Regions from separate parts of the Janthinobacterium sp. 75 genome, predicted to be linked through region 1. Evidence: predicted binding sites of a transcription regulator. Region 1 holds the regulator's gene; the other holds the start of a gene.

The links. Region 1 encodes FNR, which switches genes on or off when oxygen is low (the NO sensors DNR and NnrR bind a similar motif). Its sites were predicted from a motif close to TTGATNNNNATCAA; they were not measured.
Region 2: C8C89_RS01065 (IPT/TIG domain-containing protein) is a predicted target of FNR. The motif match lies at 3,821-3,834, and genes of this name have one in related genera.

What each region holds. Positions count from the first base shown of each region.
Region 1 covers NZ_SORD01000001.1:971,661-980,997, reverse strand. The annotation lists gene ccoG (cytochrome c oxidase accessory protein CcoG) at 1-714, shown strand, start outside; gene C8C89_RS04600 (FixH family protein) at 769-1,293, shown strand; gene fnr (fumarate/nitrate reduction transcriptional regulator Fnr) at 1,297-2,055, opposite strand; gene C8C89_RS04590 (response regulator) at 2,295-5,369, shown strand; gene C8C89_RS04585 (TOBE domain-containing protein) at 5,469-6,236, opposite strand; gene C8C89_RS04580 (ATP-binding cassette domain-containing protein) at 6,277-6,978, opposite strand; gene modB (molybdate ABC transporter permease subunit) at 6,996-7,667, opposite strand; gene modA (molybdate ABC transporter substrate-binding protein) at 7,685-8,443, opposite strand; gene C8C89_RS04565 (putative DNA modification/repair radical SAM protein) at 8,584-9,337, shown strand, end outside.
Region 2 covers NZ_SORD01000001.1:219,230-226,848, reverse strand. The annotation lists gene metH (methionine synthase) at 1-3,415, opposite strand, end outside; gene C8C89_RS01065 (IPT/TIG domain-containing protein) at 4,056-6,533, shown strand; gene fmt (methionyl-tRNA formyltransferase) at 6,612-7,568, opposite strand.

The DNA of each region.
Region 1 (9,337 bases):
GACACCCTGATCATCACTTACGATGCCAAGCGCGGCGAACCACGTGGCGCCATCAGCAAGAAGGCCGGCAACAACGACAAGCTGGGCGACTGCATCGACTGCACCCTGTGCGTGCAGGTATGCCCGACCGGCATCGATATCCGCAACGGCCTGCAGTATGAATGCATCGGCTGCGCCGCCTGCGTCGACGCCTGCAACAGCGTGATGGACAAGGTCGACCGGCCGCGGGGACTGGTACGCTACAGTACCGACCATGCGATGGAAAACAACTTCAGTTCGAAGCAGATCCGCCAGCGCGCCATGCGCCCGCGCGTGCTGATCTACACTTCCATCCTGGCCCTGATCATCATCGCCGTGTGTACTTCGCTGGCCCTGCGCACGCCCCTGAAAATGGACGTGATACGCGACCGCGGTTCGATGGGACGCGAAGTGGAAGACGGCATGATCGAAAACGTTTACCGCTTGCAGATCATGAACACCTCGGAGCAAACCCAGCATTTTAAAATCAGCGCTTCCGGCTTGCAGGGCCTGACCTTGCTGACGCGCGAAGAAGTGACCTTGCAGCCGACGGAAACGCTGGGCTGGCCGATCCGCCTGCGCGTGCCGCACGGCGTGGGCGAGAAGGGTTCGAACAAGATTGCGATCGAATTGCACTCGCTGGACGACCCATCGTTGCATGTGCGTGAAAGCGCGGTATTCATCGTACCGCGCTAATGTAGGAAGGCCAGTCCCCGGATGGGGATTGGCCGATTAAACAGGAGAAATATCATGTCCGACAGTCTCAAGCTGCAAGCCCCCGTTGCCCCGTGGTACAAGCATCGCTGGCCATGGCTGCTGATGATCGGTCCCGGCCTGTCCGTGGTCGTCGGCAGCTTCATGGGCTATATCGCGTTTACGCAGCCTGATGCGCTGGTGGTGGGCGATTACTACAAGCAGGGAAAGGCGATCAACCAGGACTTGCGGCGCGATACTGTCGCCAGCGACCTGGCGATGGATACCAGCCTGTCGTATGACGTGGCGTCAGCGCGCCTCAGTGGTTCCGTGCACAGCTTCGGCAAGGCTTACCAGGGTCCGCTGCAGCTGCATCTGGCGCATGCGACCTTGCCGGAAAAAGATATCAAGCTGCTGGTGCAGCCCGATGCGGCCGGCAACTTCTCGGTAGCGCTGCCGATGCTCGAGCGCAGCCGCTGGCAAGTGCTGGTGGAAAACGACAAACGCGAGTGGCGCCTGTCCGGCATCTGGACCTGGCCGCTGCAGCGCAGCATCGCGCTGCACGCGGATGAAGAGCTGTAAGACTTACTTGCAGACGTCCGTACCGGCCGTAATGGCCTTCAACTTGGCCGGCTGCAAGATCTCGATCTCGCGGTTGGAGACGCGCAGCCAGCCTTCCTTCTTGAATTTCGACAATAAGCGGCTGACGCTTTCGATGGTCAGGCCCAGGTAGTTGCCGATTTCCTCGCGCGACATGCGCAGCTGGAAATTGCTGCCCGAATAGCCGCGCGCCTCATAGCGCGAGGCCAGGTTGACGATGAAGGCGGCAAAGCGCTGCGTCGCCTGCATATTGCCCAGCAACAGCATGACGCTTTGCTCGCGCGTGATTTCCTGGCTCATCATCCGGTGGAAATGGCGCAGCAGGGTAGGCATACTGCCCAGCAATTGTTCCAGGCTGGAAAACGGGATTTCACACACTTCGCTATCCTCCAGCGCCACCGCATTACAGTGGTGGCGGTCGGCGCTGATGGCGTCCATGCCCAGCAGTTCTCCTGCCATCTGGAAGCCCGTCACCTGCTCTTCGCCACCCGGATTGATCTGGTACGTCTTGAAGTGGCCCAGGCGGATCGCGTACAGGTTCTGGAACGAGTCGCCGATGCGGAACAGCGAGGCGCCGCGCACGATCTTGCGGCGGCGGCCGATGATCTGGTCCAGCCTGTCCATGTCGCCCACATCGAGGCCCATCGGCAGGCACAATTGATGCATGCTGCAGGTCGAGCATCGCGCACGCAACGCTTCCACGGTCACTGTGGGCAAGGTGGGAGTGAGAAGCGCTTCAGTCATGTCGATACCTTTTAGAAAATGCAATACCGAGTTTACTGCATACACGGTTGCCGTGTGCCAATTTCACCCCAATTGCGCTGAATAAACGACGTTCTGACTTTAATTATATGGCAACATCGTCAAAAGCCCTTGCAGCGAGGGCAATTTGCGCGGCACCGCTTGCCAAGTTGATGTATTGATAGGAAAATTCCTGACAGCATTATCTGCCGCCTGTGCCGCCCGGTACTGAAAAGGAAATCATGAAGCCTCTCGGCATCAAAGCAAAAGTCGCCTTGGCCACCAGCCTGACCTCGATCGCCATGATTGCACTGGTCACCATGATCCAGTTGCAGCACATGCGCGCTGACTTCACGCGAGTACTGCTGAGCCAGCAATCTGCCCTGATCACCCGCACCGCCGCCGAGCTCGACGACAAGCTGGGCATGCTGCTGCAAATCGTCACCCTGACGGCCAGGCAGCAGCCGCCGGAATTGATCGCCCAACCCGCCAAGCTGCGCGAATACTATGCGCGCCGCTCGATGCTGGTGCTGTTCGACGACGTGCTGGTGCTCGATGCGCAAGGCGCCATCGTGGCCGACATGCCGCTGGTCACGGGCCGCGCGGGCATCAACGTTGCCGAGCGCGAGTATTTCCAGACCGTCCTGCGCACGCGCCAGCCCATGATCACCGAGCCGATGCTGGGCAAATCGAGCGGCATGCCCATCGTGCAGATGGTGGCGCCCGTGCTCACCGCCGATGGCAAGGTAGCCGGTGTGGTGATCGGCGTGCTGCGCCTGTACAAGGACAACCTGCTGGGGCGCCTGCGCTCGGAAAAGATCGGCAAGAGCGGCTATTACTTCATTCTCACGCGCGGCGCCGTGCCGCGCTACGTGCTGCACCCCGATACCAGCCGTTTGCTGCAGCCGCGCCAGCCGAACGCCAACCTGACGACCACCCAGATGCTGAAGGACGATGGCGAAGGCAGCATGGTCAGCACCAACAGCCGCGGCATCACGGCCGTCAACAGCTTCAAGCGCCTGAAATCGGTGAACTGGCTGCTGGCCGCCTCGCTACCCATCGAGGATGCCTTCGAACCGTTTGATGGCGTGCTGTACCGGCTGGTGCTGTGGAGCATCCTCGCTTCGCTGCTGGCCGCTTTTGTTCTGGGCTGGGTTACCGTGCGCCTGCTGTCGCCGCTGGTGCGCCTGCGCGACACCCTGCTGGCCCTGCGCACCAGCGGCAGCCGCTTCACGCCCGTGCCAGTGCAGCAGCGCGACGAGATCGGCGAACTGACGGAGGCGTTCAACGGCCTGATGTGCGAACGCGACCGCCTGCAGCAGGAACTCGAATCGCGCGCGGCGGAACTGGAACTGGAGCGCGACCGGGCCGAGGCGGCCAACCGGGCGAAGAGCGACTTCGTGGCCAACATGAGCCATGAAATCCGCACGCCCCTCAATGCCGTGCTGGGCATGGTCTATTTGCTGGGCAATACCAGGCTCGACACGGAACAGCGCAAGTATCTGACCATGGTGCGCGTGGCGGGCCAGTCGCTGCTGGGCATCCTCAACGACGTGCTCGATTATTCGAAGATCGAAGCGCGCCGCATGGAATTGTCGCCCGTCGAGTTCGACCTTGACGAAGTCATGAATACCCTGGCCACGACGATGACGATGAATGCGGGCGAGAAGGAGCTGGAACTGGCCATCGCCGTCGAGCCCGACGTGCCACGGCGCCTCGTGGGCGACGCCCAGCGCCTGCAGCAAATCCTCGTCAACCTGGCCGGCAATGCCATCAAGTTCACCGAGAGCGGCGAAGTGGTGGTGGCCGTCAGCCTGGCCGAGAGAGAAAACGGGCGCGCCTGGCTGCGCTTCGAAGTGCGCGACACGGGTATCGGCATGACGGAACTGCAGCAACAGCAACTGTTTTCCGCCTTTTCACAGGGCGACCAGAGCATCACGCGGCGCTTCGGCGGCACGGGCCTGGGCCTGGCCATCAGCAAGCAACTGATCCACATGATGGGCGGCGATATCGCCGTGGCCAGCAGCGAAGGCAAGGGCAGCCGCTTCTGGTTCAGCGTGCCCTTCGAGATGCTGGAGCAGCCGGCCGAGACGCGGCGCACGCCGGCCCTGGGCCAGCTGCGCCTGCTGGTGGCCGACGATAACCGCACTACACGCGAACTGATCGTCAAGCTGATCGAGGCCTGGGGCTGGCTGGCCGACGAAGTGGACTCCGGTTTTGCCGCCATCGAACTGTATCGCGAACGCCTGGCGCAGCAGCAACCGTATGACGTGGTGCTGGCCGACTGGCACATGCCCGTGATGGATGGCCTGGCCACGGCCAAGGCCATCCGCCAGGCGGCCAGTGGCCAGCGCCAGCCCATCGTGGTGATGGTCAACGCCTTCGCCCGCAACCACCTGGAAGAGATTTCCAGCGCAGCCGAGGCCGATGTCGTACTGATGAAGCCGATCACGGGATCGAGCCTGTTCGATGCCCTGCACCAGGCGCTGATCGCCAAGAACGACGGCGGCGAGCAGCGCATGCTGCACCAGCCGCTGGGCACGGAGCTGGCCGGCGTACATTTCCTGCTGGTGGAAGACAATCATTTGAACCAGGCCGTGGCGCGCGGCATCCTCGAACACATGGGCGCCACCCTGGACGTGGTGGGCGACGGCTTGCAAGCGGTGGAGCGGCTGCGCACGGAGGCGCTGCGCTACGACATCGTGCTGATGGATATGCAAATGCCCGTCATGGACGGCTTCAGCGCCACCCACATCATCCGCACGGAACTGCGCTTGAACTTGCCCGTGATCGCCATGACGGCCGGCGTGCTGGCGTCCGAGCGCGAGCGCTGCATGACGGCCGGCATCAGCGATTTCATCGCCAAGCCCGTGGTGGTGGAAGAGATGATGGAAGTCATCCTGCGCCACCTGCCCAAACGCCCGCAAGTGCAGACGACCGAGGCGGCCCCCGTTGCCGATGAGGAAGTGTTTTCCATGGCGCCGCTGATGCGCGTGATGGGACGCGATGCGAAAGGGCGCGGCGTGCTGCGGCGCATGGTGGAAGATGCGCTGAACAAGGGCATGACGCCCGTGCGCGACGCTGAAACAGCGTTGCAAACGGGCCGCCACAGCGACGTGGCGCGCATCTTGCACGGCGTGCGCGGTTCCGTGGGCACCCTGGGCACGAAACGCCTGATCCGCGCCGCGTTTGCCACCGAGGAAGCCATCGACGCCGGTCGACTCGACGAGGTGCCGGCGCTGCTGGCGCACACGGCACAGGAACTGGAGCAGGCGCTGGCGGCGGCGTCCGATTGGTTGTCGAGGTTGAAGGATTAAAAGAGTAGGTCGGATTAGCGCTTGCGCGTAATCCGACATGATACGCCAACAATATTGTCGGATTACGCGGCGTGCCGCCGCTAATCCGACCTACGCAATTTACGCCGGCACGCCCAGAATCACGCTGGACGCCTTGAAAATGGCCGTCACATTGCTGCCAAGCTCGATACCCAGCTCGCTGCTGCTCTGGTTCGTGATGATGGCGGCGATCGTGCCGCCGCGCGGCAAATCCAGCACCACTTCCGTGTTGACGGCGCCCGTCTGCACGCGCGTCACCAGCCCGGCCAGCTGATTGCGCGCGGAAAAGCGCGCCCCTGCGCTGTCAGTCACGAGGATGATGGACGACGCCTTGATCAGCGCGAACGCTTCCGCGCCCGGCACCAGGCCCAGACTCTCGCTGCTGCCCTGCGTGACGATGGCGACGATGTGCTGGCCACCGGGCAATTCCAGGGTGACTTCATCGTTGACGGCGCCCTGTTTCAGTTCGGCTACCTTGCCCAGGAATTGATTGCGTGCCGTGGTTTTCATGGCCATTCTCCGTATGAGTAAAAGATCGTCGGCGATGCCTTCCGCCTGACTGCCCAGCTGGCACAGGTAGCGGGCATGCTCGCGCTCGATGATGCGGAAATTGTCGACCAGTTGGCGTCCCCGCTGCGTCAGCCGCGTACCACCGCCGCCCTTGCCGCCCGTCAAGCGCTCGACCAGCGGCTCGCCGGCCAGGTTGTTCATGGCGTCGATGGCGTCCCAGGCGGCCTTGTAGCTCATCTTCACAAGCTTCGCCGCCTGCGTGATGGAGCCGCACTCGGCAATGGCGCCCAACAATTCCACGCGGCCGGCGCCGCCCAGATGCTCTCCACCCACCGTCATCCATACCGAGCCTTGCAGGCCGATTTCCGCTGTCGCTGATTTATCCAATGCGTTCACCCAAAGCCATGTGTTCTTCCCCGTTATCGATCTGTCCGTCGCGCAAGTACAGCACATGCTCGCCCAGGATGCGCGCATCTTCCGGATCGTGGGTGATCAGGATCATGGGCACGTCCAGGCGTTGCTGCCACTGGCTCAGTTCCAGACGCATTTTGACACGCAGGGCCGGATCGAGGGCGGCAAAAGGCTCGTCGAGCAGCAGCGCGGCCGGATCGGCCACGAGCGCCCTCGCCAGCGCCACCCTCTGGCGCTGGCCACCGGACAACTCGTCGGGAAACTGGTGCGCCAGTTCCTGCAAATGAAATGCGGCTAGCCAATGCTCGACCTTGGCCAGCTTTTCGCGCGCGCGCGGGTTGAACCAGCCCCGCGCCAGGCCAAAGCCCACGTTCTGGCGCACCGTCAGGTGCGGGAACAGCGCGTAATCCTGAAACAGATACGCCACGTTGCGTTGCTGCGGCGGCAAATTGATGCCAGCGGCCGAATCGAACAGGGTGCGCCCGTTCAGGCGGATATGGCCGGCGTCAGGCGTGAAGAGTCCGGCAATGGCTTTCAGGGTCATGCTCTTGCCGGCGCCAGACGGGCCATACATGGCGATGCGCTGACACTCGGACGTGCATTTCACCTGCAAGTCGAAGCGGCGTTTGCCGGAGCGCAAGGTGGCGCGAAGGTCGAGGTCGAGTTGCATAGGCGTCGTCATTGGCGTCATTTGTGCGCGATGCGCCCGGGCGCCAGGCGGCCAGCCGACAGCAGCACCACGATACAGACAAAGGAAGTGATCAGCACCAGGGTGTTGGCCACGTCGTCCTGGCCCGCCTGCACGGCTTCATACACGGCCACCGACAGGGTTTGCGTCTTGCCGGGAATGCTGCCGGCCACCATCAGGGTGGCGCCAAACTCGCCCAGCGCGCGCACAAAACCCAGCAGCACGCCAGCGAGGATGCCACGCCAGGCCAGCGGTAAGGTTACACGGAAAAAGATGGCGATTTCAGAAATGCCCAGCACGCGAGCCGCCTGCTCCAGCTGGCCGTCGACCGCCTCGAAGGCGGCCCGCGCCGGCTTGAAGACGAGGGGAAAGGCCACCACCGTGGAAGCGATCACGGCGCCCTGCCAGGTAAAGATGAGGTTGATGCCGAAGTTATCCTGCAGCCAGATGCCCAGGGTGCCGCGCCGGCCCAGCAGCACCAGCAGATAGTAGCCGAGCACGGTGGGCGGCATCACCATCGGCAGGGTCAACAGGGCGTCGAGCAGCTCGCGCCCGGGAAAACGCGCGCGCGCCAGCAGATAGCCCGTACCGATGCCGAGCAACAAATTGAGCGCCGTGGCCCAGGCCGCTACTTTGAGCGACAGGGCCAGCGCGGTCCAGGCGATATCCATGCGGGCGCGTGCTTAAATTATGGCTTCTTGAAACCGTACTTGGCGAGAATGGCTTGCGCCGGTGCCGTTTGCAGGTAGCTGACGAAGCGCTTCGCTTCGGCGGCATTGCTGCTGCCCTTGATGGTGGCAATCGGGTACAGCACGGGCGCCTCCAACGGCACGTCCATTACCACGTTCACTTTATCCTTCATGATGGCCGCGTCGGTGGCGTAGACAAAGCCTGCATCGACTTCGCCGCGCGCCACGTAGTCGAGCGACTGGCGCACGTTCTGCGTGCCGATGGCTTTAGTCTGCACGGCTTGCCACAGATTCGCCTTTTTCAGCGCGCCTTCCGAATAGCGGCCAACGGGCACGCTGGCCGGGTTGGCGATGGCCACGCGGGTCACGCCCTTGTGCGTCAGGTCGCTCAAGCTCTTGATGCCCAGCTTGCTGTCGTGCGGCACGATCAGCACCAGGCTGTTGCCGACGAAGTCCATGCGGTCCGCCGGCAGCACCAGGCCCTGCTTTTGCGCCGCATCCATGGTTTCCTGATCGGCCGAGGCAAATACGTCCACGGGCGCGCCCTTGACGATCTGCTGCAGCAGCACGCCCGAGGCGGCAAAGTTCAGGGACACCTTGCTGCCCGGATACTGCGCCTCATAGCCTTGCGCCGCATCCTTGAACGCATTCGTCAGGCTGGCCGCGGCCGACACCACCACTTCGCCGGCAAAAGCGGAGGTGGCGGCGGTAGCGAGAAGAGCGGTGCCAAGCAGGCGGGCGGGCGAGGTGAGACGCATGATCGTATCCTTGTAAGTGAACGGTGAACAAGGAGCGTAATATACACCGATATACAGCGTTCTGCCATGGCACAAGTCAAGCCAGCACAAAGTGCATTCCCTGATATACTGTATATAAACACAGTATATTGAGGCACCCCATGGAACTGACGGACAAGCTGGAAATCCTGGCCGACGCGGCCAAGTACGACGCGTCCTGCGCCAGCAGCGGGGCGCCCAAACGCGATTCCATCGGCAAGGACGGCTTTGGCGCCACCTCCGGCATGGGCATCTGCCACAGCTACACGCCGGACGGGCGCTGCGTTTCGCTGCTGAAAGTGCTGCTGACCAATTACTGCCTGTACGATTGCCAGTACTGCGTCAACCGCCGTAGCTCGAACGTGCCGCGCGCGCGGTTTACGGTGGCCGAGGTGGTCAAGCTGACGAGCGACTTTTACCTGCGCAACTATATCGACGGCCTGTTCCTCAGTTCCGGCATCATCCAGTCGGCCGACTACACGATGGAGCAGCTGGTGCAGGTGGCGCGCGAGTTGCGTGAGGTACACCAGTTCCGTGGCTATATTCATCTGAAAACCATCCCCGACGCCGATCCGGCCCTGATCGCGCAGGCGGGCCGCTATGCCGACCGGCTCAGCGTCAATATCGAACTGCCGACGCAAGACAGCGTGCAAAAGCTGGCGCCGGAAAAAAGCGTGCATACGATTAAACTGGCAATGGGCGCCATCCGCCGCAAGCTCGATGAGAAAGCGGAAGAACCGCGCTCGCCGCGCTTCGCGCCGGCCGGGCAAAGCACGCAAATGATCGTCGGCGCCGACGCCAGCGACGACCAGCAAATTCTCTCCACTGCCGAGACCTTGTACGGCAGCTACAAGCTCAAGCGCGTGTACTACTCGG
Region 2 (7,619 bases), 750 kb from region 1:
CGGCCAGACGGTCGGCCAGGGATTTGAGCATGATGGACGAGTAATCGTCATGCGCATCTTCGAAGCGCTTCTCGTATTTCTCGATGCCCAAGCCGGACGTGACGGCGAACATGCCGATGTAATCCTTCACCCCCGATGCCTTAGGCGCAATGAAATCGGCCAGGCACTGGTTCGGCCGTTGCACGCCATCGACCACGGGCTTGACGCCCTGCTGGCGCATGCCGTAATAGGTGAACGCCACCGTACTGCGCGTATCGTCCGTGTACACCTCGATATCGTCGTCATTGACGCTGTTTGCCGGCAGCAGGGACACGACGCCGTTGGCCGTCAGCCAGCGCCCGTCGATGAGTTTCTTCAGCAAGGCCTGGCCTTCGGCGTACACCTTGGTGGCCGCGTCGCCCACGACTTCATCCGTCAAAATGGCGGGGAAGGGGCCGGCCAGATCCCAGGTCTGGAAGAACGGGCCCCAGTCGATATAGTTGGCCAGGGCGGCCAGGTCGACATTTTTAAAGACGCGGCGGCCGATGAACTTCGGTTTCACGGGTGTGCAGGGACCGTCGAAGGGCACGATCATCTTGTTGGCGCGCGCCTGCGCCAGCGGCAGGATGGGCAGGGCCTTCTTGTTGGCGTGCTGCTCGCGGATGCGTGCGTAGTCGAGTTCGATGTCTTCCACGTATTTGTCGCGCTGCTCCGGCGTCAGCAGCGATTGCGCCACGGACACGGAACGCGAGGCGTCCGGCACGTAGATCACGGGCCCTTCGTAGTTGTGGGCGATTTTCACTGCCGTGTGGGCGCGGCTGGTGGTGGCGCCGCCGATCAGGAGGGGGATTTTCAGCATGCGGAAATGTTCATCGCGCTGCATTTCCTTGGCGACGTACGCCATTTCTTCCAGCGACGGCGTAATCAGACCCGACAGGCCGATGATGTCCGCGTTTTCCACCTTGGCGCGCGCCAGGATTTCCGAGCACGGCACCATCACGCCCATGTTCACCACTTCAAAGTTATTGCACTGCAGAACGACGGTGACGATGTTCTTGCCAATGTCATGCACGTCGCCCTTCACGGTGGCCATGATGATCTTGCCCTTCGGCTTGGCGACGATGCCCGTGCGTTTTTCTTCCAGCAGCTTTTCTTCCTCGATGAACGGAATCAAATGGGCCACGGCTTGCTTCATCACACGGGCCGATTTCACCACTTGCGGCAGGAACATCTTGCCCTGGCCAAACAGATCGCCGACCACGTCCATGCCGGCCATGAGCGGGCCCTCGATCACGTGGATGGGACGGCCGCCATTGTGCAATAGCTCCTGGCGCGCCTCTTCCGTGTCTTCGACGATGAATTGCGTGATGCCGTGCACCAGCGCGTGCGACAGGCGGGCCTGCACCGTGCCTTCGCGCCAGGCCAGGGTTTGCGCTTCGGCCTTGCCGCCCGCCTTCAGGGTGCCGGCAAACTCGATCATGCGTTCGGTGGAGTCTTCGCGGCGGTTCAGCACCACGTCTTCCACGCGCTCGCGCAATTCCGGGTCCAGATTGTCGTACACGCCCACCATGCCGGCGTTGACGATACCCATGGTCATGCCGGCCTTGATGGCGTGGTACAGGAACACCGTGTGGATGGCTTCGCGGGCCGGATCGTTGCCGCGGAAACTGAAGGACACATTCGATACGCCGCCCGAGATCTTCGCGTACGGCAAGTTTTCCTTGATCCAGCGCGTGGCGTTGATGAAGTCGACGGCGTAATTATTGTGCTCTTCGATGCCGGTGGCGACGGCAAAGATGTTTGGATCGAAAATGATGTCTTCCGGCGGGAAGTCCAGCGCATCGATCAACAGGTGATACGCGCGTGCGCAAATCTCGATCTTGCGCTCGAAGGTATCGGCTTGCCCCTTTTCATCGAAAGCCATGACGATCACGGCCGCGCCATAGCGGCGGCACAGTTTCGCCTGGCGCAGGAATTCTTCCTCGCCTTCCTTCATCGAGATGGAATTGACGATGGCTTTGCCCTGCACGCACTTCAGGCCCGCTTCGATGACGGACCATTTCGAGGAGTCGACCATGATGGGCACGCGCGAAATATCGGGTTCCGAGGCGATCAGGTTCAAAAAGCGCGTCATGGCGGCCAGCGAATCGAGCATGGCCTCGTCCATGTTGATGTCGATCACTTGCGCGCCATTTTCCACTTGCTGTCGTGCCACGGACAGGGCTTCGTCGTATTGCTCGTTAAGAATCATGCGCGCGAACGCCTTCGAGCCCGTGACGTTGGTGCGCTCGCCCACGTTGACGAACAGCGATTCTTCGTTGACGACGAACGGTTCGAGGCCGGCCAGGCGCAAGTCATGCGACGGTGCAGGCACGGTGCGCGGCGTGTTTTTCGACAGCAACTCTCCGATGGCGGCGATGTGCTCGGGCGTGGTGCCGCAGCAGCCGCCCGCCATGTTCAAAAAGCCCGCGTCGGCGAATTCGCGCAGCAGGGCGGACGTGTCGGCTGGCAACTCGTCAAAGCCCGTGTCGCTCATGGGATTGGGCAAGCCCGCGTTCGGGTAGATGCACACGAAGGTGTCGGCGATCTTGGCCAGCTCTTCCGCGTACGGGCGCATCAGGGCGGCGCCCAGCGCGCAGTTCAGGCCGATGGTCAGCGGTTTCGCGTGGCGCACGGAATTCCAGAAGGCGGGCACGGTCTGGCCCGACAGGATGCGCCCCGAGGCGTCCGTGACGGTGCCGGAAATCATCAGCGGCAGGCGCACGACGGTCGGATTTAGCTCGTAGAACAGGTCGATGGCGAACAGGGCCGCCTTGCAGTTCAAGGTATCGAAAATGGTTTCCACCAGCAGCACGTCGGCGCCGCCTTCCACCAGGCCCTGCGTCTGCTGCAGGTAGGCGGCCACCAGCTGATCGAAACTGACGTTGCGCGCGGCCGGGTCGTTGACGTCGGGCGAGATCGATGCCGTCTTTGGCGTGGGGCCCAGGGCGCCGGCGACGAAGCGCGGCTTGTCCGGGGTGGAATACTTGTCGCAGGCGGCACGCGCCAGCTTGGCCGCCTGGACGTTCATTTCATAGGCCAGGTGGGCCATGTGGTAATCGTCTTGCGCGATCGTCGTCGCGCCGAAAGTATTCGTTTCGATCAGGTCGGCGCCCGCCGCCAGGTAGCGCTCGTGGATTTCCTGGATGATGTGCGGCTGCGTCAGGGTCAGCAGCTCGTTATTGCCCTTGACGAACAGTTCACGCGCGCCACTATCGGCCGGCGCGGCGAAATCGATGAAGCGGCCAGCGGGGCCGCCGCGGTACGCTTCTTCGTCGAGCTTGTATTGCTGGATGATCGTGCCCATGGCGCCGTCGAGTATCATGATCCGTCGCGCAAGAATGGCGCGCAAGGTGGCTTCGGTCGGGGACATGGCGGGGATCACGGTATCGTTCATTTCATGCTTTCAATAGGCAAACGGGCGGCGGCGCGGCGACAAGACTTTACGAGGCGGATGCGGGCCAGCAGGATCAGCTGACGGAGAGTTGCCGGCCGGGTAGGGCAGGCAGAAGGTGGCAATCGCCTGATTTCACCGGGTCTAAAATTATACGGCATCAGGCTGCTTTGGTTTTAAGCAAAATCGGCCGTTCGCGCCACGGCAGGCCTTCTTGCAACACATCACCTTCCACCTGGCCTGCTTCTGAAATTACATTTCTGAAAATCTTACTCAAAATGTTAATTCTTCCAATAAAGTTGGCAGGAAAATACGGTGTCTGGGCTGTGGAAAAATTTCCACATTATTTGTGCTGTCTGAGGATATTTTTAATGAATTGAATGGCAATAGCTGCAAAGGAAAATAATTGTGACTTAAGTCAATGCAGAGCGAAGCGAATAGTTCTCAACATAGCGATTGCCAATCAGATACGTTATTTATTATCAAAACCAATTGAATCAAAAGCAGCAATAGTTGTCGCTAGGAATCGAGTTAGCCCATAATATTGGTTCCTCGAAAGTAAATTCTCACCAAAAATCTCCAATATGTCACATTTCCTTCGTGTCCTCCCCGGCATCGCGCTACACCAACATGGTTGCCAGCCATGAAAAACCATTTGCTTGTTGCATTGTTTGTCGTGCTGGGCCTGTCCGCTTGCGGCGGGGGAGGCGGTGGCGGTGGCGACACGGTGGTGGCGACCACCTCGGGCAATCCTGTCGTGATGCCTGCCGTGACGGCCGTCTCGGCGGCGAATCTCGCCGTTGGTGGCAGCTTGGTGGTGACGGGTACGAATCTGAGCCGCGTGACGGCCTTCCAGGTGGGCGGCGTGAAGCTTGCCACCAGCGCCGCCAGCGATACCAGCGTGACCCTGGCCATGCCGGGCGTGCCCGTCTCTGGCGCCTTGAGCCTGGTCAGCGCCAGCGGCACGGCGGCCACCAGCTATAACGTCAATGTGTACCTGCCATTGAGTGTGGTCAGCGTCGCACCAGCGACGGGCGGCGTCGGTTCCAGCGTGACGATCGCGGGCGCTGGTATGGGTGCCGTGACGGCGGTGCAGTTTGGCAATGGCGCAGCAGCAACGCCGCAAAGCCAGACGGCCGGCAGCGTGACCGTGCTGGTGCCCTTGGGTGCGGCAACGGGGGCGCTGACGGTGCGCGGTCCTTACAATGATGCCATCAGCAGCGATACGTACAAGGTATTGGCGAGCGTAACCGTGACGTCGATCACCTCGGCCGTCAACGGCGGGACCTTGTCGGTGACGGTGCAGGGCAGCAATCTTGACCAGGTCAGCTCGGCATCGGTGGGCAATACACCGGCCGTGATCGTCAGCGCCAGTGCCAGCCAGCTGCTGTTGACTGCACCAGGCTCGGCAACGGGCGATGTGATGCTGTCAGCCGCTGCGCGCGTTGCCGTCAATGCGGGCGCGGTGTCGGCCTTTACCCTGGGCAGCATTGATTTCGCGCAAGTACTGAATTTGAACGCCAGCAATACGGCCTTGCGCCTGACGCGCGGCAAGCCGGCCGCCGTACGCGTGTCCGTGCTGGCCCCGCAGGCGGGCCAGGCCAGTCCCGCCGTGACCTTGAATGCGACCACCGCCAATGGCAGCAACCTGGGAAGCATCAGCATGAGCGGCCCGTCGGTTTTGCCGACGCAAAAGAACGATGACAGTTTCAACGGCAATTTCAGTGCCATCCTGCCTGCAGGCTGGATCTTGCCGGGCGTGCGCGTGCGCGTGACGGCCATCGGCAATAACGGCGTGCAAGTGAGCCAGGAAGCGGCGCCCGTGGTGGCCAGCTTGGCCAGAATCCGCTTGGTGCTCGTGCCCTTGAGCACCGACGATGGCGTGGCGCAACTGCCTGACGCCGCGATGATCCGCGCCGCGCTGCTGCGCGTGTATCCGTATGCGACGGAAAATATCAGCATCACCACGCGCGCGGCGCTGAGCATGCCTGGCAGCAGCACGGCTGACAGCTGGTGGAGCGATGCCCTGGGCAAGCTGGAAGACAAGCGCGCGCTGGAAGACAGCGGCGCTTATTATTATGGTTTCGTGCCGAAGATGTCTTCCACGCGTGCCGCCGGCCTGGCCTACATCAACCTGACTGGCAATAGCCACGACTTCACGTCGGCCATCGGCCTGGACGCCAAGGCCAGCAACATCGCATCGGTCGATCCCTTCGGTAATCAATGGCCTGAATGGCTGACCACGCTCGTGCATGAGCTGGGCCACAACCATTCGCTGCAGCACGTTGCCTGCGGCGGCGCGGCCAATGCGGCTACCGACTACCCGTATGTCAATGGCGATCTGGGCCCGCAACCTCTGTATAACAGCGACTATGCGGGCAACATTGGCCAGCTGAGCAAGGCAGTCTATGGCAGCACGCCGATGAAGGATGTGATGAGCTATTGCAGCGGCGCCTGGTTCTCCGATTACAGCTATGCGCGGGTACAGCAATTCCTGGAAAAACGCAGCACGCAAGTGACGGGCAGCAATGTGCTGGCCGCCAGCATGTCCGTGGCCCAGCAGGGCTATCTGACCATTTCCGGTCGCATCACGCCGACCGGCGTGGCCTTGCGCCCAGCCGTTGCCTCGTCCTCGCGTGTGGGCGCAGTGGCCAGCGGCAGCGGCCAGGCGTACACCCTGCGGGTCCTGACGGCGTCGGGAGCGACTATCGACTTGCCCTTTGATGCCGTAACCGTGGCTGACCATGGCGGCAGCGCCATGAGCCACTTCCGCGTCAGCTTCGCCAACCCGGGAGAAATCAGCGACGTGCAGGTGCTGGCAAATGGCAAGGCCTTGGCCAAGCTGGAGCGCCCGGCGCGCCGCAGCAAGGCCGCCGCCAACGATGCCACGTTTGATGCGACACAAAGCGGCGGCAAGCTGGTGCTGACCTGGAATGCCCAGGCTGAACCGTACGCCGCCGTGCTGCACGTAGCCGCAGATGGCCGCAAGACGGTGGTCGCCAGTGACTTGACTGGCGGAAACGCCAGCGTCGATGTCAGCGCCTTGCCGGCCGGTGGCCGCTTCGAGGTCAGTCTGTCGTCGTCCCTGGGCGCACGCCTGATGAAAGTGGCGCGCCGGTAAACACGGGTGCCGGATGCAAAAAGGGCTTGCCGCGGCAAGCCCTTTTTTGATGGCCGTCGACAGGACGACGCCGTGCCATCAAGTAAAACGTTTGCCTTCCAGCGGGAAGCCCTTGATGAACTCGGCCGCAGGCAGGCGCTTGCCGCCCGGTTTTTGCAGTTCCGTCAGGCGCAGGGAGCCATTGCCGCAAGCCACAACGATGCCGTGCTGGGCGTCGGCTGCCAGCAGCTGGCCAGGCGCTTCCTTGCTGTCCGCTTCGAGCACGTCGGCGGCCCAGATCTTGATGGTTGTGCCATCAACCTGGCCGCAGGCGCCGGGAAATGGATTGAAGGCGCGGATTTTCAGGCCCAGTTCCAGCGCAGGCTGGCTGAAATCGAGCGCCGCCTCGTCCTTGGCGATCTTTGCCGCGTAGGTCACGCCTGCTTCCGGCTGCGGCACGGCTTCCAGCGGCTGATGCTGCATCTTGCGCAGGGTCTCGACGATCATTCTGCCGCCCAGGGCGGCCAGCTTGTCGTGCAGGCTGGCGGTGGAATCGCCCGCCTCGATGGGCGTGCGCTCGATGGCCAGCATGGGGCCCGTATCGAGGCCTTCTTCCATCTGCATGATGGTCACGCCCGTTTCATCGTCACCTGCCTCGATGGCGCGGTGGATGGGCGCGGCACCGCGCCAGCGTGGCAGCAATGAACCGTGGATATTGATGCAGGGTTTGATGTCGAGCGTGCTGCGCGGCAAGATTAAGCCGTAGGCCGCCACCACCATCACGTCGTAATCCGTGGCCAGCAGGCGCTCGTGGGCCGCTTTTGCCTCGGCGGCGCGCTGCGGGTCCTTGCTGTCCATGCGCAGGGACAAAGGCTGCAGCACGTCGATGCCATGCTGCTGCGCATACTGCTTGACGGCCGAGGCGTGCAATTGCATGCCGCGTCCGGCAGGGCGGTCGGGCTGGGTCAGCACCAGCGGAATGTCAAAACCCGCTTCGTGCAAGTCTTTCAAGGCCGTGGCGGCGAATTCAGGCGTGCCTGCGAAGATCACTTTCATATGGTTCCTTGACGTGAGGTGCGCAGGCCCGCGCCCGAGGGCGCCAGGCTG